Regions from separate parts of the Streptomyces sp. NPDC059832 genome, predicted to be linked through region 2. Evidence: riboswitches for the same ligand, from Rfam matches in the RefSeq annotation. Region 2 holds a riboswitch; each other region holds the start of a gene.

Region 1 (7,785 bases), on a different contig from region 2:
CGAAGGCCGGCGGTTTCTTCTTCCTGGTCTTCGGCATCATCGCCGTCATCGCGGCCATCGCCTCGATCAACCCGATCTGGGCCATCGGCCCGTACCGCCCGGACCAGGTGTCCACCGGCGCCCAGCCCGACTGGTACATGGGCTTCGCCGAGGGTCTGATCCGAGTGATGCCGGGCTGGGAGATCAACCTCTGGGGTCACACGCTCGTACTGGGTGTGTTCATCCCGCTGATGGCCTTCGGACTGGTGCTCGCGATCATCGCGGTCTACCCGTTCGTCGAGTCCTGGGTCACCGGCGACAAGCGCGAGCACCACATCCTGGACCGCCCGCGCAACGCCCCGACCCGGACGGCCTTCGGCGTCGCCTGGATCACCGAGTACGTCATCGTCTTCATCGGCGGTGGCAACGACCTGTGGGCCACGCACTTCCACCTGTCGCTGAACGCCATCTCCTGGTTCGTCCGGATCTTCATCTTCGTCGGCCCGGTCCTCGCGTTCATCGCCACCCGGCGGATCTGCCTCGGCCTCCAGCGCCGCGACAAGGAGAAGGTGCTGCACGGGCGCGAGTCCGGCATCATCAAGCGCCTGCCGCACGGTGAGTTCGTCGAGATCCACGAGCCGCTCAGCCCCGGGCAGCTGCACACGCTCACCGCGCACGAGCAGTACAAGCCGGTCGAGATCGGCCCGACGGTCGACGAGAACGGTGTCGAGCGCAAGGTGTCGGCCCTGCAGAAGCTGCGGGCCCGGCTCAGCAAGGGCTACTTCGGCGAGGACAACCAGATCGCCAAGCCCACCGCCGAGGAGTACAAGGAGATCACCAGCGGCCACGGTCACCACTGATCGCTTGAACTGATCGCCACAGCAGGAGCCCCGTCCATTCGATGGACGGGGCTCTTTGCCGTCCCCGGCGCTCGATAGGGTGGAGGCATCCCTTTTACCGGCTGTGGACCCAGGAGCGGACCATGAACGTTGTGACCCCGATCGGCGGCGACAGCGTGGCGGACCGTTCCTGGCCCGGCATGCTGAACCCCCTGCTGCGCGGTGAGAACCTCACCGCCGACGACACCGCGTGGGCGATGGACCGCATCATGAGCGGCGAGGCGACCGATGTGCAGATCGCCGGGTTCGCGGTGGCGCTGCGGGCCAAGGGCGAGACGATCGACGAGGTGTCCGGCCTGGTACGGGCGATGTACGAGCACGCCAAGACCATCCACGTACCCGGTCGTACGGTCGACATCGTCGGCACCGGCGGCGACCTCGCCAAGACGGTCAACATCTCCACCATGTCGGCGATCGTCATCGCCGGCACCGGCGCCAAGGTCGTCAAGCACGGCAACCGCGCCTCCTCGTCGGCGAGCGGTTCCTCCGATGTGCTGGAGAAGCTCGGCGTCAACCTGGACCTCTCCGCGCAGCGGGTCGTCGAGGTCGCCGAGGAGGCGGGCATCACCTTCTGCTTCGCGGTGAAGTTCCACCCCGCCCTGCGCCACGTCTCCAGGGCCCGCAAGGAGCTCGGCGCGCCGACGACGTTCAACATCCTCGGGCCGCTCACCAACCCGGCCCGGGTGCGTGCGCAGGCCGTCGGCGTGGCCGACCTGAAGATGGCGCCCATCGTCGCCGGGGTGCTGGCCGGGCGGGGCAATTCGGCGCTGGTCTTCCGCGGCGACGACGGTCTGGACGAGCTGACGACGACCGCGACCTCGCGGGTCTGGGTGGTCCGGGACGGAGCGGTGCGCGAGGAGGCGTTCGACCCGCGCGACGTCGGTCTGGAACTGGTGCCCGTGCAGGCCCTGCGCGGTGCGGACGCCTCGTACAACGCCGATGTGGCCCGCCGGGTGCTGGGCGGCGAGCGGGGACCGGCGCGCGATGCCGTGCTGCTCAACTCGGCGGCGGCGCTGGTGGCGCTGGACGCGGCGGACGGCACGCTGAACGAGCAGCTCGCGGCCGGGATGGCGAAGGCCGCCGAGTCCATCGACTCCGGGGCGGCGGCACGGGTGCTGGAGCGCTGGGTGGCGGCCAGCAACGCCTGAAACAGGCGGAAATGTGGCGCAGGGCGCAGTCCGGATCCTGGACTGCGCCTTGCGCGTCTTTGTGCGTATGGCAAGATGCTGGTCAGGTCATGAGTGACAGCGACTACGGCCCCGGCCCGCTGTCCGGCAACCCTCCGTCCGTGGCGGGGTGCCCCGGGTGAAGACCAGGCCGTAGGCAGCGAGGTCTGCGGCAAGCGCGGGCCCCTCGGCATCTGTGAATGCCAACCCCCGGGGTCCTGGTCCCTAGGGAGTCTCTTGTGAGCACGCGAATGCGATAGGGCCGTCGGCCCTCCTCCGCACACCCCTTTTCTCTCCGCTGCGCTGCCGCGTATCCGCCGGCGCATGCAATTCGCCTGCCTCTTACGGGAGTTCGCCATGTCTGTCTTCACCGCTGCCGCCGACCAGTCGCTTTGTGCCCCTCTGCCGGTTCTGGGTAAGGATGTGACGGTTCCGCTGGTCACGGGTGGTGAGGTCACCTACGCCGCTCTCGACTACGCCGCCAGCGCCCCCGCCCTCCAGCGCGTCTGGGACGATGTCGCCGCGTACGCCCCGTACTACGGCAGCGTCCACCGAGGGGCCGGTTACCTCTCGCAGCTCTCCACGGACCTCTTCGAGAACAGCCGCGCGACGGTCGCGGAGTTCCTCGGCTGCCGCGCCGACGACCAGGTGATCTTCACCCGCTCGACCACCGACTCGCTGAACCTGCTGGCCGCGGTCGTCCCGGCCGACTGCCAGGTCTTCGTGTACGAGACCGAGCACCACGCCTCGCTGCTGCCGTGGCGCGACGCCCGGGTGACCTACCTGAACGCCCCGCGCACCCCCGCCCAGGCCGTCGAGACGCTGGAGCGGGCCCTCGCCGACCGCGACCCCTACGGCCCCGCGCTGGTCTGCGTCACCGGTGCCTCCAACGTCACCGGCGAGCTGTGGCCGGTGAAGGAGCTGGCCGCCGCCGCGCACGCGCACGGTGCCCGGATCGTGCTGGACGCCGCGCAGCTCGCCCCGCACCACCCCGTCGACATCGCCGAGCTGGACGTCGACTGGGTCGCCTTCTCCGGACACAAGCTGTACGCGCCCTTCGGCTCGGGCGTCCTCGCCGGCCGGTCCGACTGGCTGCAGCAGGCCGAGCCCTACCTCGCGGGCGGCGGCGCCTCGCGCAAGGTCGCCCGTCGCACCGACGGCGGCGTGGACGTCGAATGGCACTCCACCGCCGCCCGCCACGAGGCCGGTTCCCCCAACGTCATCGGGGTGTACTCCATCGCCTCCGCCTGCAAGGCGCTCACCGAGGCGGGCTTCGACAACCTGGTCGCCCGGGAGCAGCACCTCGTGGGCGCGGTCCGGACCGGCCTGGCCGAGGTCCCCGAGGTCAAGGTGCTCTCGCTGTTCGGCGACGAGGCCCCGCGGGTCGGCGTCATCTCCTTCGTGGTGGAGGGCTGGAACAGCTCGCACTTCGCCGCCGCCCTTTCCGCCGAGTACGGCATCGGGGTCCGCGACGGACTCTTCTGCGCCCACCCGCTGGTCCGCACCCTGCTGGGCAGCGACCCGCAGGAGGTCGGGGAGTGCGGCGCGCCGGAGGCCGGGCCGGGCGAGCTCTCGCTCAACGCGATCCGGGTGAGCTTCGGCGCCGGTACGCCGGACGAGCACATCGAGCGTTTCGTCCGCGCGGTCAAGGAACTGGTGAGCAAGGGCGCCCAGTGGAAGTACCGCACCGAGGACGGCCGCTGCGTCCCGGACCGGGGTGCGGCGCAGCTCTGACGGGCACACAGCACTTCGGCGGGGGACGGGCAGCCGAGCCCGTCCCCCGCCGAAGTGTCACGCCGTGGGGGTGTGCCTACGCGTCGAGGCCGATGGCGAAGGCGGCCTCCAGGTCGTGCTGCGAGTAGGTACGGAACGCCACATGCGTGTCGGTGGCCTCGACGCCGGGGATCTTGCTGATCCGGCCGGGGATGACGTCGGCCAGATCGTCGTGCTTGGCCACCCGGACCATGGCGATCAGGTCGTACGTACCGGTGACCGAGAAGACCTCGCTGACGCTGTCCAGCGCGGCGATGGCCTCGGCGATCTCGGGAATCCGGTCCACGCTGGTTTTGATGAGCACGATCGCGGTGATCACGGCTGGCTTTCTCCCTCGGTGGCCGTGGCTGGTGCCTTCACTCTATCCGTACGCCGGTAACGCCCCCAGGCGTAGAGAAAGCCCAGGGCGAAGCCCACCACATGGGCCAGATAGGCCACGCCCGGCCCCCCGCTGCCCGCGCCCCGGAACGCCAGCCACTGCAGGACGAACCAGAAGACCAGCACGATCCAGGCGGGGAAGCGCAGCGGCAGGAAGAAGAGGAACGGGAACAGGCTGGTGACCCGGGCCCTGGGGAAGAGGTACAGGAACGCCCCGAGCACCGCCGAGATCGCCCCCGAGGCGCCCACCAGCGTCTGGTCGGACGTGGCGTGGGCGGCCGCGTAGGCGACCAGGGCGAGATAGCCGCTGATGACGTAGAAGAAGGTGAACCCGATCCGGCCCATGCGCTCCTCGGTCATCGCCCCGAACACGTACAGGAAGAGCACGTTGCCGAGCAGGTGCAGCCAGCTGCCGTGCACGAAGAGGGCGGTGAGCGGGGCGAGCAGGGCGTGTGCCGAGCCGTCCCACAGCTCGCTCGGGATCACGCCCCACCGTTCGAAGTACCCCGCCTGGGCGGCCAGCAGGGCGTCGGCGGTTCCGGGGACCGGGTTGAAGCCGGACAGCGGGCTGATCACGAAGACCAGGGCGCAGACCGCGATCAGGGCATGGGTCACCAGTGGTCCACCGGTGACCGTCCGTAGCAGTCCGCCGGACAGTCTGCCGGCCACAGCTCGCCGATCGATCATGAACAGAGCATGACGCAACCGGAGGGAACGGGACAGACCGCCTCGCCGTGTCGGGGGGACGCGGTGAGGCCGTAGGGTTACGGCAGGACATCCGCAGTTCGACGGCGCACCGCGAGATCCTTGAAGCAAGGCAGCAAGAGGCTCGACGAAAGAGGACGCAACGATGACGACGGTTCCCCAGCCGACCGACGGGACTCGCTGGCGCTGCACGCTCTGCGGAAATCTCACGCGCTTCGACGTGACGCGCTCCTCGAAGGTCGTCGAATATGTCCATCTCGACCTGGCCGGTGAGTCCAGCGTCGAGGAACGCGAGGTGGTCAGTGAGACCATCGAGTCGGTGCGCTGTCGTTGGTGCAATGCGGTGGACCAGATCGAACTGGTGGACAGGCCGGGTGCCGACTCCTGACGGAGCCGCGCCCACAGACATTTGGGGTGACGGATGGTGGAGCAGCCCGATAGCGGCGCCGAGTCGGCCGAGGCGGCCGACGACGCCGTCGAGGCGCTCGACCGCCCGCTGCCCGAAGGCGTACGGCGGCGGGTCGTCGCACTGGTCTCGGACGCGTTCGGCGGCCTGACGGTCACCGAACTCCCGGCCCAGCTGCGGCAGTACGCCCGTTTCACCCCGACCCGGCGGGCCAAGTTCGCCGGGAACGCGATGGCGGCCGCCCTGGAGAACGACGCGCTGTTCCGGCAGCGCATCGGCGAGCGGCTCAAGGAGGGGCAGCCCGAGCTGACCGCTGCCCTGGAGGCCGGTGCGCCGCCTGCCGCCGCCGACCCCGTCGATGTGGCCGCGGCGGCCTATGTGCTGCGTCCGTCGGGCTGGGTGAAGCTGGTCGCCGCCGCCGGCGAGGAGGCCCAGCGCGCGGACGCCGAGCGCGCCGACGAGGAGAGCCGCCGCGAACTGGAGCGGCTGCGCGAGGAGCTCGTCCGGGCCCGCTCGCAGACGAAGAGCGAGACGGAGCGGCTGCGCGCCGAGCTGGACGCGGCCCGCAAGGAGGCCGAATCCCTCCAGCGCAAGCTGCGCAGCGCCGTCAACGAGGTCAGGCGCGGCGAGGCCGCGCTGCGCCGCAGCCGTGCCGAGACCGACGCCGTACGGTCCGAGACGGCCGCCCAGGTCTCCGCGGCCGAGAGCGAGAGCCGTCGGCTCAAGGCGCGGCTCGGTGAGGCCGAGGCGTCCGTGGAGGCGGGCCGCCGGGCCGCCAGGGAGGGCCGCTCGGTCGAGGACATGCGGCTGCGGCTGCTGCTGGACACGGTGCTCGACGCGGCGAGCGGGCTCCGGCGCGAACTGGCCCTGCCGCCCTCCTCGATCCGTCCCGCCGACAGTGTCGACGCCGTCGAGCCGGGCCGGATGTCGCCCAAGGACATTGCCGCCAGGGCCCTTTCGGAGACCGACCCGGCCCTGCTCGACCAGCTGCTCGCGCTGCCTCAGGCGCATCTGATCGTCGACGGCTACAACGTCACCAAGACCGGCTATCCGCAGCTGCCGCTGGAGAAGCAGCGGCTGCGGCTGCTGGGCGGCCTCGCGGTGCTCGCGGCGCAGACCGGCGCCGAGATGACCTGTGTCTTCGACGGGGCCGAGCTGGCGGCCCCGGTGCTGCTCGCACCGCCGCGCGGGGTCCGGGTGCTGTTCAGCAAGCCCGGCGTGACCGCCGATGAACTCATCCGTCAGCTGGCGCGCGCCGAACCTCCGGGCAGGCCCGTCGTGGTGGTCTCCACCGACCGCGAAGTCGCCGACGGAGTGGCGAAGGCGGGCGCCAGGCCCGTTGCGTCCGTCTTGCTCCTCAAGCGCCTTTCGCGCGTCTAGCGGCACTTGCCGGGTCTCGGTGGAATTGAGGGAACGGACCGTCAGGTCGCCGCTACACCCCGTGCGTCAAGGGTAAAGAAGTGCGGTCTGTGACGAGATTTTTCTGGTGAGGATTTGAACTGATCACAAGTTGGTCACTAGGGTCGGGCCTCGAACCTTCGCACGGTTGATCACCCATCCGGGGTGACGGCGAAGACACCGCCGAGTCCGTGACGTGCACGGAGCCGGGGATTCGAATCCCCCACAGCCCGGTAGGCGGCTCGAGGAAGAAGGAGCTCGCCTTCGTGGCGTCCCACCGTCGTCCCAAGCAGCCGAGCCGCGCCCGTGTGACCGTGCTCACCGCGACCGCCGCCGCGGCCGTGGCCCTGACCTCCCAGGCGGCCCACGCCGACCCGAAGCCCTCCAAGGGCGAGGTCAAGGCGAAGGTCGAGAAGCTCAACCACGAGGCCGGCGCCGCCAATGAGCAGTACTACGGCGCCAAGGAGAAGCAGCAGAAGCTGGAGAAGGAAGTCGGCGCGCTGCAGGACAAGGTGGCCCGCGGTCAGCAGGAGATCAACAACCTGCGCAACGGCCTCGGTTCGCTCGCCGCCGCGCAGTACCGCTCCGGTGGCATCGACCCGTCGGTGCAGCTCTTCCTCTCCTCCAACCCGGACAGCTTCCTCGACGAGGCCTCGGCCCTCGACCAGTTGACGGCCAAGCAGACCGAGGCCCTGGGGAAGATCCAGGAGAAGCAGCGGGTCCTCGCGCAGGAGCGCAAGGAGGCCCAGGACAAGCTCGGCGACCTCGCGGACGTGCGCAAGACACTCGGCGCGAAGAAGAAGAAGCTCCAGGACAAGCTGGCCGAGGCGCAGCGCCTGCTCAACACGATGACCCAGGCCGAGCGCACGAAGATGCGCAACGACGAACAGCGCGCCAGCCGCGCCGCGAGCGACCGGGTCGACCTGGGCAAGGAGGTCCCCGCCTCCGCCTGGGGTGCCGCCGCCCTGAACGCCGCCGCCACCCAGGTGGGCAAGCCGTACGGCCGCGGCGGCACCGGCCCCGGGTCCTTCGACTGCTCCGGGCTGACCCAGTGGGCCTACGCCCAGGCCAACGTCCAGAT
Region 2 (7,785 bases):
CGAGGTGTCCTCGGGTACGCCGGACTCCGAGCCGTCCTCGGGCGGTGTGAGCCAGGGATGCCGGGTGAGGACTCCGTGCACGCCCATGAGCAGGGTCGCATCCCGCACCGCATCACCCATTGCCTCTCCCTACACACCCGCGCCGCAGTTGAAGGTCATCGTGGCAGTGACGGCCTTCTCCGGGGAGCCGGCCTCGCCGATGACGTCCACGTCGATCAGGCTCCGCCACTGCGTCTTCTTCCGGCCCTCGCAGGTCTTACGGGCGTTGGCCCGATGGGTGCTGCTCGCCTTGCCCTTGGTCGGCTTCACCTTCTTCGACCCACTGGCCACGGACTTCCACTTGCCGTGCCGGTCCTTCGCCTGGAGCCAGATGGTGACCTTGGCCTTCTCGCCGGGCTTCCCTCCCTTCACCCGCACCCACCAGCCGTGTCCGGACGCCGTCGCCGGGGGCGTACTGGAGACGTGGACGTGGTCGCCGTTGGTGTAGAAGAGGCCGGCGTCCGCCGCGTGCCGGGCTTCAGGCCCGGCCGGCCGGCCGGGCCTGAGCCGGGGCGGGGGAGAGGGAGGCACCCGCGAGGAGAGCCGCCAGTACCGTGGAAAGGACAAGAGACCTGCGCATCAGGGCCGCTCCCGATCGAGGTGGGGGAACTGGTCGCCCTGATCGCTGTCCGCACCCCATGGGCACCACACGCCAGGTCGGGACCGTTCGTCCGTTCGATGCCTCATGCGCGCGTGGCGGCCGGCTGCTCCTCGCCCGTCACGCCGCGGGCGAGCCGGCTCCGGGCCCGCCGCTATAGGCTCCCTCCATGGGCAGCAACCCCGAAGCACCCACACCGAGCGAAACCCCGTCCGCGCTCCCGACTCCCACCACCCCGGCCGGCCGAGAGGCCCTCGCCGCGATCCTCGCCCGCCCCGACCGCGCCGTCATCGCGCTCGATTTCGACGGCACCCTCGCCGACATCGTCCCGGACCCGGAGCAGGCCCGCGCCCACCCCGACGCCGTCGCGGCCCTTGCGGCGCTCGCCCCGAAGGTGGCCTCCATCGCCGTGATCACCGGCCGCCCGGCCGGCGTCGCGGTCCGGCACGGCGGCTTCGCCGGAGTGCCCGGCCTGGACCACCTCGTGGTCCTCGGCCACTACGGCGCCGAGCGCTGGGACGCCGTGTCCGGCACCGTCCATGCCCCCGCCCCGCACCCCGGCATCGCCGCGGTCCGCGCCGAGCTCCCGGGCGTGCTGGACCGGGCCGGCTCGTGGCACGGCACCTGGATCGAGGAGAAGGGCCGGGCGATTGCCGTCCACACCCGCCGGGCCGCCGATCCGCAGGCCGCGTTCGAGGCGCTGACCGGCCCGCTCGGCGAGCTCGCCGCCCGGCACGGACTGATCGTCGAGCCGGGCCGGCTGGTCCTGGAGCTGCGCCCGCCGGGCATGGACAAGGGCGTGGCGCTCGCCCAGTACGTACGGGAGACGGACGCCGAGTCCGTGCTGTACGCGGGCGACGACCTCGGCGACCTCGCCGCCTACGCCGCGGTGGAGAAGCTCCGTACCGAGGGCCCCGACGGCATCCCCGGACTGCTGGTCTGCAGCGGCAGCGCGGAGGTGCCCGAACTGGCCGAGCGGGCCGACCTGCTGCTGGCCGGACCGGGCGACGTCGTCGCCTTCCTGGCCGGGCTGGCCCGGCGGATCTGACACCCCGGGCGGCTCACTCCCGCCGCAGCGCGTCCAACTGGTCCAGGAACCACTGCTGCGGCGGCAGCGCGACCGCCGCCGCGGCCAGGCGTTCCGTGCGCGCGGCCCGTTCGTCCTCCGCCATCGTCAGCGCCTCGTGCAGCGCCGTCGCCGTTGCCGAGACGTCGTACGGGTTCACCACGACCGCGTCGCTGCCCAGCTCCTCGTACGCCCCCGCCTCACGCGACAGCACCAGCGCGCAGCCGTGGTCGGAGACGACCGGGATCTCCTTGGCGACCAGGTTCATGCCGTCCCGGATCGGGTTGACGAGCGCCACGTCGGCCAGCCGGTACGCGGCGAGAGAGCGGGCGAAGTCGTCCTTGACGTGCAGCACGACCGGCGTCCAGCCCTCCGTGCCGTACACGGCGTTGATCTCGTCCGCGACCCGTCGCACCTCGGCCGTGTAGTCGCGGTACACCGCGAGGTCCTGCCGGGAGGGGTACGCGAAGGCGACATGGACGACGCGTCCGCGCCATTCGGGCCGCTCGTCCAGGAGCGCGCGGTACGCGAACAGGCCGCGCACGATGTTCTTGGACAGTTCCGTTCGGTCCACCCGTACGATCGTCCTCCGGCCGGGGCCGGTCTGCTCGCGCAGCGCCGCCATCCGCTCGTCCACATCGGCCTCGTGCGCCCGGCGGCGCAGGAAGTCCCCGTCCGCGCCGAGACCGTGCACCCCGATCCTGGTCCGCCCGGTGCCGCCCAGGATCTGGGTGCAGCAGCCGATGAACGCGTCCGCCCAGCGCCGGGTCAGGAACGCCGCCCGGTCCGCGCCCAGGATGCCGTGCAGCAGCTGCTCGGCGATGTCGTCGGGGAGCAGCCGGAAGTAGTCGACGGGTGCCCACGGGGTGTGCGAGAAATGGCCGATCCGCAGGTCGGGGCGGAGCTCGCGGAGCATGCCCGGCACCAGCGCCAGGTGGTAGTCCTGCACCAGCACCGCGGCGCCCTGCCCCGCCTCCTCGGCGAGCGCCTCGGCGAAGGCCCGGTTGTAGGTCTCGAACGACGCCCACTGCCGCCGGAACTCCGCGTCGAAGACCGGCTCCAGCGGCGTCTGGTACAGCATGTGGTGGACGAACCAGAGCACCGAGTTCGCGATGCCGTTGTACGCGTCGGCGTGCACGTCCGCGTCGATGTCGAGCATCCGTACGCCCGACTCACCGACCCCCCGCCGGACCGCCTCCCGGTCCCCGTCACCCAGCGCCGCGCACACCCACAACTTGTCGTCGACGGCGCTCAGTCCGGAGACGAGCCCGCCGCCGCCCCGCTTCGCGTCGAGCGATCCGTCCGCGCCCAGGGTGTACGACACCGGGCCGCGGTTGGACGCGACGAGGACCTGGGCGGAGAGCCGGGCGGAGGACTGGGCTTCGTGCTCGGAGACCATGTTGCGGAATCTAGCCCGATCACGAACCGCCCAAACGTGCGAAGTCAGGCCACGTCAGGCCGCGCGGCGCGAAACGTACTCCTCGATCTCGCACATCGGGGGCCGCTCCTCGGTGTCCACGGCATGGGTGCGCGGTACGAAGCCGTTCGCGCCGCGCTCGAACTGGGTGAGCGCCGGGCGTACCAGGTGGCCGCGGGACAGCCGCAGTTGCGCGGTCCGGTAGATCGCCGCCGCCATCCGGCCGAGCGCCTGCCCGTCCTGGTGCCGGTGCTTGCGCACCCCCACGTCGACCTGGGCCAGCGCGTCCAGCCCCACCGTGTGCAGCGCGTCGACCAGGAGGCCCAGCTCCACGCCGTAGCCGACGGGGAAGGGCAGCCGTTCGAGCAGAGAGCGGCGTACGGCGTACTCGCCGCCCAGCGGCTGGACGAAACCGGCCAGCTGCGGCCAGTGCAGATTGAGCAGCGGACGGGCCACCAGCTCGGTCACGCGACCGCCCTGCCCCGCCGTGTCGCCGAAGGGGCGGTCGTACATCGCCTTCACGAACTGCACGTCCGGGTCGGTCAGCAGCGGGCCGACGATGCCGGAGACGAAGTCCGCCGAGAAGTCCTTCAGATCGGCGTCGATGAAGCACACGATGTCACCGCCGGTCACCAGGAGCGAGCGCCACAGCACCTCGCCCTTGCCGGGCACGGCCGGGATCCGGGGGAGTATCGCGTCCCGGTGCACCACCCGGGCGCCGGCCTCCCGGGCCGCCTTCGCGGTGTCGTCCGTGGAACCGGAATCGATCACCACGAGCTCGTCGACCAGCCGGACCTTCTCCATCAGCTCGCGCCGGATCGTCGCGACGATCTCGCCGACCGTCGCCCCTTCGTTCAGCGCGGGCAGTACGACACTGACGCTCCCGCGGCCCGCTTCCCCGGCCGTGGCCCTGGCGGCCAGGAGGCGGTCCAACGGGCGGTCGGCGGCCGACCAGGAACGCCTGGCCAGCCAGCATTCGACCTCTTCCAGCACGGTCGATACTCCCTGTATGTGATCCATCTCGCGGTTCGGACGACTATCTCAACAGTCCGGTGCTTCGGTTACAGTCTTGAACAACGCGGACGACCATCGCATGCCGGGGTCCGTCCGCCGATAAATGCCCGGATCGAAGATCCGGTGCCACAGCGCTCATCCAGAGGGACTGAGGGAACGGCCCGTTGAAGTCCCGGCAACCCCCCCGCCGACCGTGAGGTCAGGTGGGGAAGGTGCCAATTCCGTCTCGTGGCGAAACGCGCCGCGAGGAAGATGAGGAGAAAGGGCCTCGCCACCATGGCTGCGCAGACCGTTGCAGTAAGCACCGATTCTTCCGCCGACGCTGACGCCAACGCCGAAGCCGTCGACCTCGGTCCCGCCTCGGGCCTTTCCTGCCGCGAGTGCGGCGAGCGTTTCGAACTCGGCCCCATTTTCGCCTGCGCGTCCTGTTTCGGGCCGCTCGAAGTCGCGTACGACCTGCCGAGCGGCTCCCCCGAAGAGCTGAAGAAGCGCATCGAGGCCGGACCGGCCAACATCTGGCGCTACGCGCCGCTGCTGCCGGTCCCCGCCGATGTCGCCGAGAAGCCGAACCTGAACCCCGGCTGGACCAAGCTCGTCCAGGCCGACAACCTCGCCCGTGAGCTCGGCGTCGAGCAGGGCAAGCTGTTCGTCAAGGACGACTCCGGCAACCCCACGCACTCCTTCAAGGACCGCGTCGTCGCCCAGGCCATCGAGGCCGCCCGCGCCTTCGGCTTCACCACCCTCTCCTGCTCCTCCACCGGCAACCTCGCCGGTGCCGTCGGCGCCGCCGCCGCCCGCGCCGGCTTCCGCTCCTGCGTGTTCATCCCGCACGACCTGGAGCAGGGCAAGGTCGTCATGGCCGCGGTGTACGGCGGTGAGCTGGTCGGCATCGAGGGCAACTACGACGACGTCAACCGCTTCTGCTCCGAGCTCATCGGCGACCCGCTCGGCGAGGGCTGGGGCTTCGTCAACGTCAACCTGCGTCCGTACTACGGCGAGGGCTCCAAGACCCTGGCGTACGAGATCTGCGAGCAGCTCGGCTGGCAGCTCCCGGACCAGCTGGTCATCCCGATCGCGTCCGGCTCGCAGTTCACCAAGATCGACAAGGGCCTCCAGGAGCTGATCAAGCTCGGTCTGGTCGAGGACAAGCCGTACAAGCTCTTCGGCGCCCAGGCCGAGGGCTGCTCGCCGGTCTCGGTCGCGTACAAGGGCGGCCACGACGTCGTCCGGCCGCAGAAGCCGAACACGATCGCCAAGTCCCTCGCCATCGGCAACCCGGCCGACGGCCCGTACGTCCTGGACATCGCCCGCCGCACCGGTGGCGCCGTGGAGGACGTCGACGACGAACAGGTCGTCGACGCGATCAAGCTGCTGGCGCGCACCGAGGGCATCTTCGCGGAGACGGCGGGCGGTGTGACGGTCGGCGTGACGAAGAAGCTCATCGAGGCCGGTCTGATCGACCCGTCGCTGACCACCGTCGTACTCAACACGGGTGACGGCCTCAAGACCCTCGACGCGGTGGCCGACACCTCGCAGGCGACCGCGACGATCCGGCCCAGCCTGGACGCGTTCCGCGCCGCCGGCCTCGCCACCAGCTGACCACCCGAGACTCCAGGAAGGGCACCCGCCATGAGCGTCAAGGTCCGCATCCCCACCATCCTCCGCACCTACACGGGCGGCCAGGCCGAGGTCCCGGCAGAGGGCTCGACCCTCTCCCAGGTCATCGAGTCCCTGGAGCAGAACCACCCGGGCATCGCCGCCCGCGTCCTGGACGACCAGGGCAAGCTGCGCCGCTTCGTCAACGTGTACGTCAACGACGACGACGTGCGCTTCGAGGGCGGTCTGGAGACGGCCACGCCGGACGGCGCCGGCATCTCGATCATCCCGGCCGTGGCCGGCGGCTGCTGACGCCCCGTCCGACCGCACCGCGTAATCGAATTGCCCTCTCCGTGTTTGAAAACGGAGGGGGCAATTCTGCATGGTTGAGCGCGGTACAGTGTGGGAAGTCCCCCCAGCTGCCCGTGCCGCCCGCATACGAGAATGCGCCCGGCCACGACAAGATGCAGCCAAAGTGCGCGATCCGCTTGAGGCATAAGTCGCCTTTGCCTGGCCCGACTTGCCCAGGATTCATATGAATTCCGCATATCCGGGCGTTCGGTTCTGCCGAGAATTCTCGTCCGATTGACCTGTTGCAGAGGGCAGTTGGGCAGATACATTCAGCCGCGGTCGACGCGTTCCGGCGCACCCACCCTCTCCTGTCGGAGGGTGAGTTCTGACCCGGGTCCGCGAAGTGCGGTCCTGCGCAAGGGCCAGTAATAGGGGAGTTAGGCATGGCTCAGGGCACCGTCAAGTGGTTCAACGCGGAGAAGGGGTACGGCTTCATCGCGGTCGACGGTGGTGCGGATGTTTTCGTCCACTACAGCGCGATCCAGATGGACGGGTACCGCACCCTCGAAGAGGGTCAGCGAGTTGAATTCGAGATCTCGCAGGGCCAGAAGGGGCCGCAGGCAGACATGGTCAAGCTCGCCGTCGGCTGAGTTCGAGCGGTCGGCCAACGACGCCACTCACGCACTGCACTCACGCACTGAGGGCCCGTACCCCGGGGGTACGGGCCCTCAGTGCGTCCCGTGCGCCCCGTGTCTGCCTCCCGCGCGCCCCGGCGCGGTGTCCACATCCCGAGGGGGACGCTTGCACTCTCGGGGGTCGAGTGCTAATCATTGGCGTTAGCACTCTCCAGGTGAGAGTGACAGAACTTGGACCGGGCCGGTGAGGCCCGCAGGTCGGTGGGGCAAGGAACCACCGGTCACGCAGGCCGTCCGTCGCGGGCGCCACTCGGTCCGGAGAAATCCACCCCTGTCCGGGAGGACCACTTCACATGGCCAAGATCATCGCGTTCGACGAGGAGGCCCGGCGCGGTCTCGAGCGCGGCATGAACCAGCTCGCCGACGCCGTCAAGGTCACCCTTGGCCCCAAGGGTCGCAACGTCGTCCTTGAGAAGAAGTGGGGCGCCCCCACGATCACCAACGATGGTGTTTCCATCGCCAAGGAGATCGAGCTGGAGGACCCGTACGAGAAGATCGGTGCGGAGCTGGTCAAGGAGGTCGCCAAGAAGACGGACGACGTCGCCGGCGACGGTACGACCACCGCCACCGTTCTCGCCCAGGCTCTCGTCCGCGAGGGTCTGCGCAACGTCGCCGCGGGTGCCAACCCGATGGCTCTCAAGCGGGGCATCGAGAAGGCCGTCGAGGCCGTCTCCGCCGCCCTCCTGGAGCAGGCCAAGGACGTGGAGACCAAGGAGCAGATCGCTTCGACGGCCTCCATCTCCGCCGCCGACACCCAGATCGGCGAGCTCATCGCCGAGGCCATGGACAAGGTCGGCAAGGAAGGCGTCATCACCGTCGAGGAGTCCCAGACCTTCGGTCTGGAGCTGGAGCTCACCGAGGGTATGCGCTTCGACAAGGGCTACATCTCGGCGTACTTCGCCACCGACATGGAGCGCATGGAGTCGTCCCTCGACGACCCGTACATCCTGATCGTCAACTCCAAGGTCAGCAACGTGAAGGACCTCCTTCCGCTGCTGGAGAAGGTCATGCAGTCCGGCAAGCCGCTGCTGATCATCGCCGAGGACGTCGAGGGCGAGGCCCTGTCGAC
Region 3 (7,785 bases), on a different contig from region 2:
GGTGCTCTGGGAGGAGGGCCCGACGCAGATCCTCGCCGGTCGCTGGGCGGCCCGCGACACCCGGCTGGGAGGCCGGAGCATCCGTGCCGGGGACATGGTGCTGCTGGGCCTGGGCGCCGCCAACGCCGATCCGCACATCCGGCAGCATCTCTCCGCCTCGGGAGGGCCGTCGGGCCAGCGCGGCAACAGCGCGCACCTGGCGTTCAGCCACGGCGAATACCGCTGCCCCTTCCCCGCGCAGGAGATCGCCGAAATCATCGCCCGCACCGGGATCGAGGTGCTGCTCGACCGGCTTCCCGATCTGGAACTTTCCGTGCCCGCACCGGAGTTGGTCCGGCGCCAGTCCGCCTTCCTGCGGGGGATGACCGCGTTGCCCGTCCGGTTCGCCCCCGTACGCCCGACAGGAGACTTGTCTTGAACTGCCCGCACGCCGCCGCCCGGGAGGCCGCTTCGAGCGGCGGGCCCGTCGTCATCGACCCGCTGGTCCAGGACCTGGACGGTGAGACGACACGACTGCGTGACGCCGGTCCGCTTGCCAGGATCGAGCTCCTCGGTGTCCCGGCCCTGACCGTCACCCGGCATGCCCTGGCCCGTCAACTGCTCGTCGATCCACGCCTGGTGAAGGACCTCGACGCCTGGGGGCTCTGGCAGCGCGGCGAGGTCACGCACGAGTGGCCGCTGATCGGCATGATCGACGCCGGACGTTCCATGTTCACGGTGGACGGTGCCGAGCACCGGCGACTGCGCACCAAGACCTCCCAGGCACTCACGCCGCGCAGGCTGGAGGAGATACGCCCGGACATCGAGAAGTTCACCGAGGAACTGCTCGATGCCCTCGCCGAGCAGGGCGAGAGGAGCGAGAACGGTGTGGTCGACCTCAAGTCCGTGTTCGCCCAGCCGCTGCCGATGCGGGTCGTCGGCATGCTGATGGGCGTGGACGAGGCAGAGCACCCCATGCTGATGCGGCGGTACAAGGCGTTCTTCTCCATGCTCACCCCGCAGGAGGAACGCCTGGCGCTGCTGGCCGAGTTGGACGTCTTCTACGCCAATCTCGTACGGGAGAGGACCGCGCGTCCGGCCGACGACCTCACCAGCGCGCTCATCCTCGCCGAGGAGGGCGGCGAACCGCTCACCGAGGAAGAGGTGGTGGGCAATCTCAAGGCGATGGTGGCAGCCGGTCACGAGACCACCATCGGGCTGATCCTGAACGCCGTACGCGCCCTGCTCACCCACCCCGACCAACTGCGCAGGGTGCTCGACGGCGAGATCCCCTGGGAGACGGTGATCGAGGAGACCCTGCGCTGGGACACCCCCACCACCCATCTGCTGATGCGGTTCGCCACGGAGGACATCCGGATCGGCGACGACGTGATAGCGAAGGGCGAAGGAGTGGTGATCTCATACCGCGCCATCGGCCGCGACATCGAGCACCACGGGGCGGACGCCGACGACTTCGACATCACCCGGCCGACTCCGATCCGCCACATGACCTTCGGTCACGGCCCCCACATCTGTCCCGGGGCGGCGCTCTCCCGGGTCGAGGCCGGGATCGCCCTGCCCGCACTGTTCGCGCGCTTCCCCGGACTGCGGGCGGCCGTTGCGGACGAACAGGTGCGCAAGCTGCCGGTGATGACGCAGAACGACATGGAGGCCTTCCCGGTCCTGCTGCACGGCTGAGAACTGACCACCCGTCGGGCACCGTCGCCCGTGGGATACAGTTCTCGCAGGTCATGAGTTCCAGTGCACAGCCCCGGCTAACTGGACGGCACCCCGCTCCGCTGCGGGTGCTCCGGGTGACGACCGGCCCCGTGCGCGGCGTACGGGGAACAGCGGACCATCGGGGCAGAGCACCTGGGGTCCATGATCTCGGGAAGGCGGAGAACCATGCTCCCCCACCTCATCCGGAACGACGGCTGCGCCAGCCACGGCCCCGGCCACCATGTCCACTGGATCCATGCCAAGAAGTGCCACCAGGAGCCCGGCCAGGCCGTGGAACTCCTGCTCACCTCCGGTGACGTCGGCGCCGACGGCTGGGTCGGGCTGCGCCCCGCCTTCGATCACGCCGAGGACTTGCCGAAGGTGTGGACGCACTCTCCGGCAGCCCTCACGGAACTGCTCACGGAGCACCGCGGACGGGTGTTCTGGCTGCCGCGATGGCATGCCCTGAAGCTGGTGGACTCCGCCGGCCGTGCCACCGCCCTGGTCAACGCCGGTTTCGACGGCGGCCCGCTGTGCGCGACGACGGCCCCCGACCCGCGGCGGACCGTCGGCGGCACGTCCTGCGGCCTGTAGATCCGCCCGGTCCGCAGGGCCCCTCGTCAGCCCAGCGCGTCCGCCAGCGCGCTGTCCGCCGCGGCGCGCGATTCCTGCCACAGGGTGGTCACCGGCACCCACACGTGGACTCCCTCGGGCATGCCCACGGTGGCCGCGCGGAAGGCGACGCCCAGATGGGAGGGGTCCGCCGCCACGGACAGGCTGCCGACGACGTGGCCTTCGGTGGCCGCCGGGTCCGCGGTGCGCACGGCGGCGTACGCCCGCTCGCCGCCGGCCAGTGCGTAGGGTCCGCTCCCGGCGGGCGGGACGGCCTCGGCGGAGCCGTCGAGGCCCCTGAAGGTGATCGTGGGAATCCGGTCCACCACGCAGGCCCGGTGGCCGTTGTTGGTGACGCTGATACGGGCGACGTTCCGCTGTCCGCCGGGTGCGGCGTGCACTTCGAGGTCCTTCTCCTGGCAGGTTCCGAGGCGGCTCGCGGTGTCGGCGGACGCGGTGCCGGTCGTTGCCGACGCCGCGGTGCCGGTCAGCGCCAGGGCGGCCGTGACGGAGAGCGCGGAGGCGAGAGCGGAGCGGAGGCGCATGGTGTTTCTCCCGTTGGATCGACAGCCTGCGGAAACGGCCGGACGGCCCGTCGGCCGGTGGGGCCGACATGGACAGTGTGAACCGCCCGACCCGATCTTCGCGACAGATCGGACATGCCGGTTCGGCATATCTGGTGTCGGGACGGGCCGTGTGTCCGGTGCCGGGACGGGTTGCGCGTCCGGACCCGGGAGGGTCACCCGGTTCCTGTCGCGCCGTCCCACCTCGCGCGAGCGGGGGTCCGCAGGGCCAAGGCGGTGACAGCGGTGCTCCCGTGACGAGCGCCGCCAGGAGCGCCACGCTCCGGATCCACGCGCCGTGCTCATGGGCCCGGCCACCCGTCCGGGTCATGGTGCCTGACCGGCGCCCCCACCGCGCGCCACCCCGCCCCGTGTGCCTCAGCGTGTCCGGATCGTCGCCATCACTTCCCGGTCCGGCTGCAGCGTCAGCGACGGCACCGGACCGATGACGCCCGGGTCCACGTCCAGCTCGAAACGGCGCGCCAGCACGGCCAGGATCAGCACCGCCTCCACCATCGCGAACCGGGTGCCCAGGCAGACCCGGGGGCCGCCACCGAACGGGAACCAGGCGTACTCCGCGATGTCGTCGCCCGTCTCCGGATCCCAGCGCTCGGGGCGGAACTCCTCCGGCTCGGGAAACCACCGCGCGTCGCGTTGTGTCACCCACTGGCTGGTCCACACCCGGGTGCCCACCGGCATCGGCACGCCGCCGATCCGCGCACCCTCCTTCGCGACACCGGTGACCAGCCAGATCGTCGGGTAGAGGCGCAGGGTCTCCTTGACCACGGACTGGGTGTACGTCAGCCGCGCGTAGTCGTCGAACTCCGGCTCCCGGTCACCGAGCACCCGGTCCAGCTCCTCGGTGAGCGCGGCACGCACCCGCGGATGGCGGGACAGCAGATACCAGGCCCACACCAGCGTGGAACTGGTCGTCTCGTGCCCGCCGATGTACAGCGTGACCGTCTCGTCGCGTATCTCCTGGTCGGTGAGGTGCGCGCCCGTCTCGTCGACCGCGGTCAACAGCCGGCTCAGCAGATCGGGGCGCTCGTCCCCGCCGTCGCGATGACGGGCGACGACCCGGCCCACCTCGGCGTCGATGACCGCCGCGGCCTTCTTGATCCTGGCCCGGCCGGGAGTCGGCACCCAGTCCGGCAACAGCGCGCCGATACCGGCGAACTCCTTGCCGATCTCCTGCTGCGCCACATCCATCGCCCGGCCCATCGCCTCCGCGTCGGCCGCCGTGTCGACGCCGAAGATGGTGCGCACGGCGATCCGCTGCGTCAGCGCCGCCATCTCCCTTTTGACGTCGATGCGTTCACCGCCCGACCAGGTGTCCGCCAGCTCCACCGTGCTGCTCGCCATCGTCGCCGCGTACGACCGCACCTGCTTGGGCCGCACGGAGGGCTGCACCAGTGACCGCTTCCGTCGCCAGTCCGTGCCGCGGGCGACGACCACGCCGTTGCCCATCACGGTCCGGAAGGCGATACCCAGGGCCGGCTGGTCGAAGGAGCGTTCCGTCTCGGTGAGCAGCTCGCCTATGCAGTCCGGATCGGCGATGTACACACAGGAGTTGGGGCCGAATCGCCAGCCCACCATGTCCCCGTGGGAGCGCAGCCGCTCGAAGAAGGCGAGAGGGTTCTTCCCGAACTGCGGCAGGCTCCCGAGGAACGGCAGCCCCTTCGGTCCCGGCACGATCCTGTGGCTCCGCGGCTCGGCATCGACGGCCTGGCCGGTCTCCGTGGACATGAAAGTCTCCGCTCCCTTGTGGCGCACCCGATTCGGTGCGCGGCGACCTGACTTCAGCGGTACCGCCCGCCGTGGAACATGTCATCGGCCTTCTGCGGTACGTGAGTTGTCGAGGGTAGTCGCGCGTTGCCGTCCCGGGAGCCGGGGCGGGCGGCAGGGTGGCGGAGAAGGCACTGTCCGCCGCCTCCGGACGGGCCCGGGACGCGGGCCCGTCCGGAGGTGCGGTCCTGCGGTGTGCCGGGCCCCTGGTCGGAGCCCGTCCCGCGAGGTGCGTGGTCAGACGCCCGGCGGGACCCGGGACGGGCGGCCGCCGCCGCGGGTGAGGGAGTAGCCGAAGAGCGCTGCGAGCGACCCCAGCACCCCGCCGCCGACCGTCCACAGCCAGCGGTCGGTCCACCAGCCCGAGGCCCAGCCGTCCTCGGGCTCACTGCCGAGCGACACCTTCGGCGTCGCGTCGTCGCCCGCGTCCGTCGAGCCGTCCGAGGCCTGCTCGACGGAGGACACACCGGGGACCAACGGCTTGGCGAGCGTGCCGTCCACATCGCCGGCACCGCCCCGGTCGGCCGCCGTGATCTCGACCTCGGTCTGCACCGGGAGACCGAGGTCCGCCGACGGCAGATCGACGACCGTGAGGCGTACGTAGTAGCTGCCCGACAGCGGGTCGTCGGCCCACGGCTCGGACCAGGCGCGGACGGTCCGCAGCACACAGGTCAGCTCGACCGTCGACGCGTCGGACCCGGCCTTGCCGGTCTGGCGGCCGTACATGCAGGCCTGCCGGCGCCGCAGCCCGTCGTACACATCGACCTGCCAGGTCGACGCGCCGTGCCGGGTGGCGCTCTCCGGCAGGGTGATCTTCGCCTTGACGGTGGCCCGCTGGCCCGCGTCGGCGGGGAACACCCAGTACAGGTAGTCACCCGTGGACGCCCCGGCGGTGGCGCGCTGGTTCTGCTGCACGGCCGTCGCCGTACGGAAGGTGGTGCCGGCCTCGGTGGGGCCGGACCCGTCCCCGGAGGCGCTCGGGCTCGGGCTCGCCGACGGGTCGTCGGCCGCCGCGGCGCCCGCCGACGTCAGCAGGGCGAGCCCGGCGAGCAGCGCGCCGGCGAGTACACGTGTCGTGCGCATCATCAGTTGGTCCTCCAGACGGCGACGCGCCAGCGCGAGATCCAGCCGAAGAGCAGTCCCGCGACCAGTCCGGTGAGGACCAGCACGCCCAGCAGCCACCAGCCGCGGCCGAGACCGAACGCGGCCGCATCGGCGGCGTCGTCCGGGCTGTCCACCAGGTCCACGGTCAGCTCGACCGGCATGCCGGGCGAGGTCTTCACCGAGGCGGGGGCCGAGAAGGAGTTGGCGACCTGGAGGCATACGGTCTCGGCGGCCGGCTTGTCGTCGCTGTCCGAGCCGTCCACCTCGGCCTTCGGGTAGCGCAGGCCGGAGGAGATCGCGTCCGTACGGCCGGTGCCCGACTCCGAGCCCCGCACGATCTCCCGGCCGTGCACGGTCAGCGCCCGCAGCAGCACGCCGTAGTCGTTGTTCACGGCACGGTCGGCGAAGACGCTGACCGAGGCGCGCAGTTCCTGACCGGGCAGCACATCGACGCGGTACCAGCGGTGCTCGCCGAACTTCTCGCGGTCGGTGTACAGGCCGGCCTTGAGCTGCGGTGCGGCGGAGCAGCTGTCCGCGCCCTCGGTCGCCACGGGGGTGACGACGGGCTCGGCGGCCCGGTCGACCAACTGCTTGACGCGGCCGGAGAGTTCATCGGTGTGCTGGACCGCGGTGTAGGTGCCGCCGGTGGCCTCGGCGATGCAGGTCAGCTGTTCACGGATCTTCGCGTTGGGCACCAGGCCCAGGGTGTCGATGACGAGGTGGATGCCGCGGGCCGCGATGTCACGTGCCACCTCGCACGGGTCGAGCGGGCCGCAGGTGTCCTCGCCGTCACTGATCAGTACGATCCGGCGGGTGGAGTCGCCGCCCTTGAGGTCGTCGGCGGCGCCCAGCAGGGCCGGGCCGATCGGGGTCCAGCCGGTGGGGGCCAGGGTGGCGACCGCGGTCTTCGCCTCGGTGCGGTCCAGCGGGCCGACCGGGTAGAGCTGCTTGGTGTCCTTGCAGCCGACCTTGCGGTCGTTGCCCGGGTAGTCGGCGCCGAGCGTCCGGATGCCGAGCTCCACCTGCTCGGGCACCGCGTCCAGGACCTCGTTGAACGCCTGCTTGGCGGCTGTCATCCGGGACTGGCCGTCGATGTCACGGGTCCGCATGGAGCCGCTGACGTCGAGCACCAGCTCGACCTTGGGGGAGGCTTTGGCGGGGGCTTCGTCGGCGGCGGCGGGGAGCGCCGAACCGAGCCCGGCGGTCAGGGTGGCGAGCAGGATGCCCACCCCGACCGTCAGCCTTTTTCTTATGATCATCGCCGGATAGTAGTGAAGATCGCTTCGCTTCCCCAAACCGGTCCGGGGATGGCCGTGGAACCGTCAGAGACCGCCGAGCAGTGGGCCGGAGGCTCGCTCCAGCACCGAACCGACCCGTTCCCAGGTGGCCGAGTCCCGCTGGACGGGCGGTAGTTGGGCGCCCTCGCCGGTGCCCCAGTCCGCGGAGATGGCGACCGGGTCGGCGCCGGTGGCCGCAGCCGCGGCCAGTGCGGCGGCGCCCAGAGCCACCGGCTCGCCGCTGCCGGGCACGATCACGGGGCGGCCGGAGAGCCGTCGTACCGTCTCCACCCAGGTTCGCCCCTGGGCACCGCCGCCGATCAGGCGCAGCGGCCGGGCAGCCACCTCGGGGGCGGCCGGGTCGAGGCCGCAGGCCCGCAGCAGTTCGTCGAGGGCGCGCAGTACGGTGACGACGGCGCCCTCGTAGGCGGCGCCGAGGAGTTGCCGGGGCGTGGTGTCGTGCCGGAGACCGGTGAGGAGTCCGGAGGCGGTGGGCAGATCGGGGGTGCGTTCGCCGTCGAGGTAGGGGAGGAGCACCGTCTCGCCGCCGGGGGACGTGTCGTCGCGGTCCAGGCCGAGCAGTGCGGCGACCTTGTCCACGGCGAGCGTGCAGTTGAGGGTGCACGCCAGCGGGAGATACGTACCGTCCGCCGCGGCGAAACCGGAGAGCGCCGGTGACGCGGGCCGGGTCCGGGAGGCGGCGAAGACCGTGCCCGAGGTGCCGAGGCTGAGGACGGGGTGGTCGA

What was found. A riboswitch is a leader RNA that binds a small molecule or an ion and turns the genes downstream of it on or off. The one in region 2 is predicted to bind S-adenosylmethionine.
Region 1: it holds a riboswitch for S-adenosylmethionine, as region 2 does, so the genes downstream of both, ACFV8T_RS13240 (aminotransferase class V-fold PLP-dependent enzyme) here and thrC (threonine synthase) in region 2, are expected to answer to the same signal.
Region 3: it holds a riboswitch for S-adenosylmethionine, as region 2 does, so the genes downstream of both, ACFV8T_RS29100 (hypothetical protein) here and thrC (threonine synthase) in region 2, are expected to answer to the same signal.

Annotation. Positions count from the first base shown of each region.
Region 1 is NZ_JBHWIY010000006.1:204,509-212,293, reverse strand. It holds gene ACFV8T_RS13250 (cytochrome bc complex cytochrome b subunit) at 1-839, shown strand, start outside; gene trpD (anthranilate phosphoribosyltransferase) at 962-2,026, shown strand; SAM riboswitch class IV at 2,112-2,229, shown strand; gene ACFV8T_RS13240 (aminotransferase class V-fold PLP-dependent enzyme) at 2,402-3,778, shown strand; gene ACFV8T_RS13235 (Lrp/AsnC family transcriptional regulator) at 3,855-4,136, opposite strand; gene ACFV8T_RS13230 (rhomboid family intramembrane serine protease) at 4,133-4,882, opposite strand; gene ACFV8T_RS13225 (hypothetical protein) at 5,046-5,288, shown strand; gene ACFV8T_RS13220 (NYN domain-containing protein) at 5,325-6,686, shown strand; gene ACFV8T_RS13215 (NlpC/P60 family protein) at 6,971-7,785, shown strand, end outside.
Region 2 is NZ_JBHWIY010000017.1:151,945-159,729, forward strand. It holds gene ACFV8T_RS27755 (hypothetical protein) at 1-120, opposite strand, end outside; gene ACFV8T_RS27760 (hypothetical protein) at 130-606, opposite strand; gene otsB (trehalose-phosphatase) at 807-1,685, shown strand; gene ACFV8T_RS27770 (trehalose-6-phosphate synthase) at 1,699-3,102, opposite strand; gene ACFV8T_RS27775 (glucosyl-3-phosphoglycerate synthase) at 3,157-4,113, opposite strand; SAM riboswitch class I at 4,267-4,393, shown strand; gene thrC (threonine synthase) at 4,411-5,733, shown strand; gene ACFV8T_RS27785 (MoaD/ThiS family protein) at 5,764-6,042, shown strand; gene ACFV8T_RS27790 (cold-shock protein) at 6,465-6,671, shown strand; partial or broken gene groL (chaperonin GroEL) at 7,010-7,785, shown strand, end outside.
Region 3 is NZ_JBHWIY010000020.1:14,668-22,452, reverse strand. It holds gene ACFV8T_RS29110 (cytochrome P450) at 1-418, shown strand, start outside; gene ACFV8T_RS29105 (cytochrome P450) at 415-1,677, shown strand; SAM riboswitch class IV at 1,727-1,836, shown strand; gene ACFV8T_RS29100 (hypothetical protein) at 1,885-2,292, shown strand; gene ACFV8T_RS29095 (DUF4232 domain-containing protein) at 2,319-2,855, opposite strand; gene ACFV8T_RS29090 (cytochrome P450) at 3,252-4,619, opposite strand; gene ACFV8T_RS29085 (hypothetical protein) at 4,896-5,741, opposite strand; gene ACFV8T_RS29080 (VWA domain-containing protein) at 5,744-7,021, opposite strand; gene xylB (xylulokinase) at 7,085-7,785, opposite strand, start outside.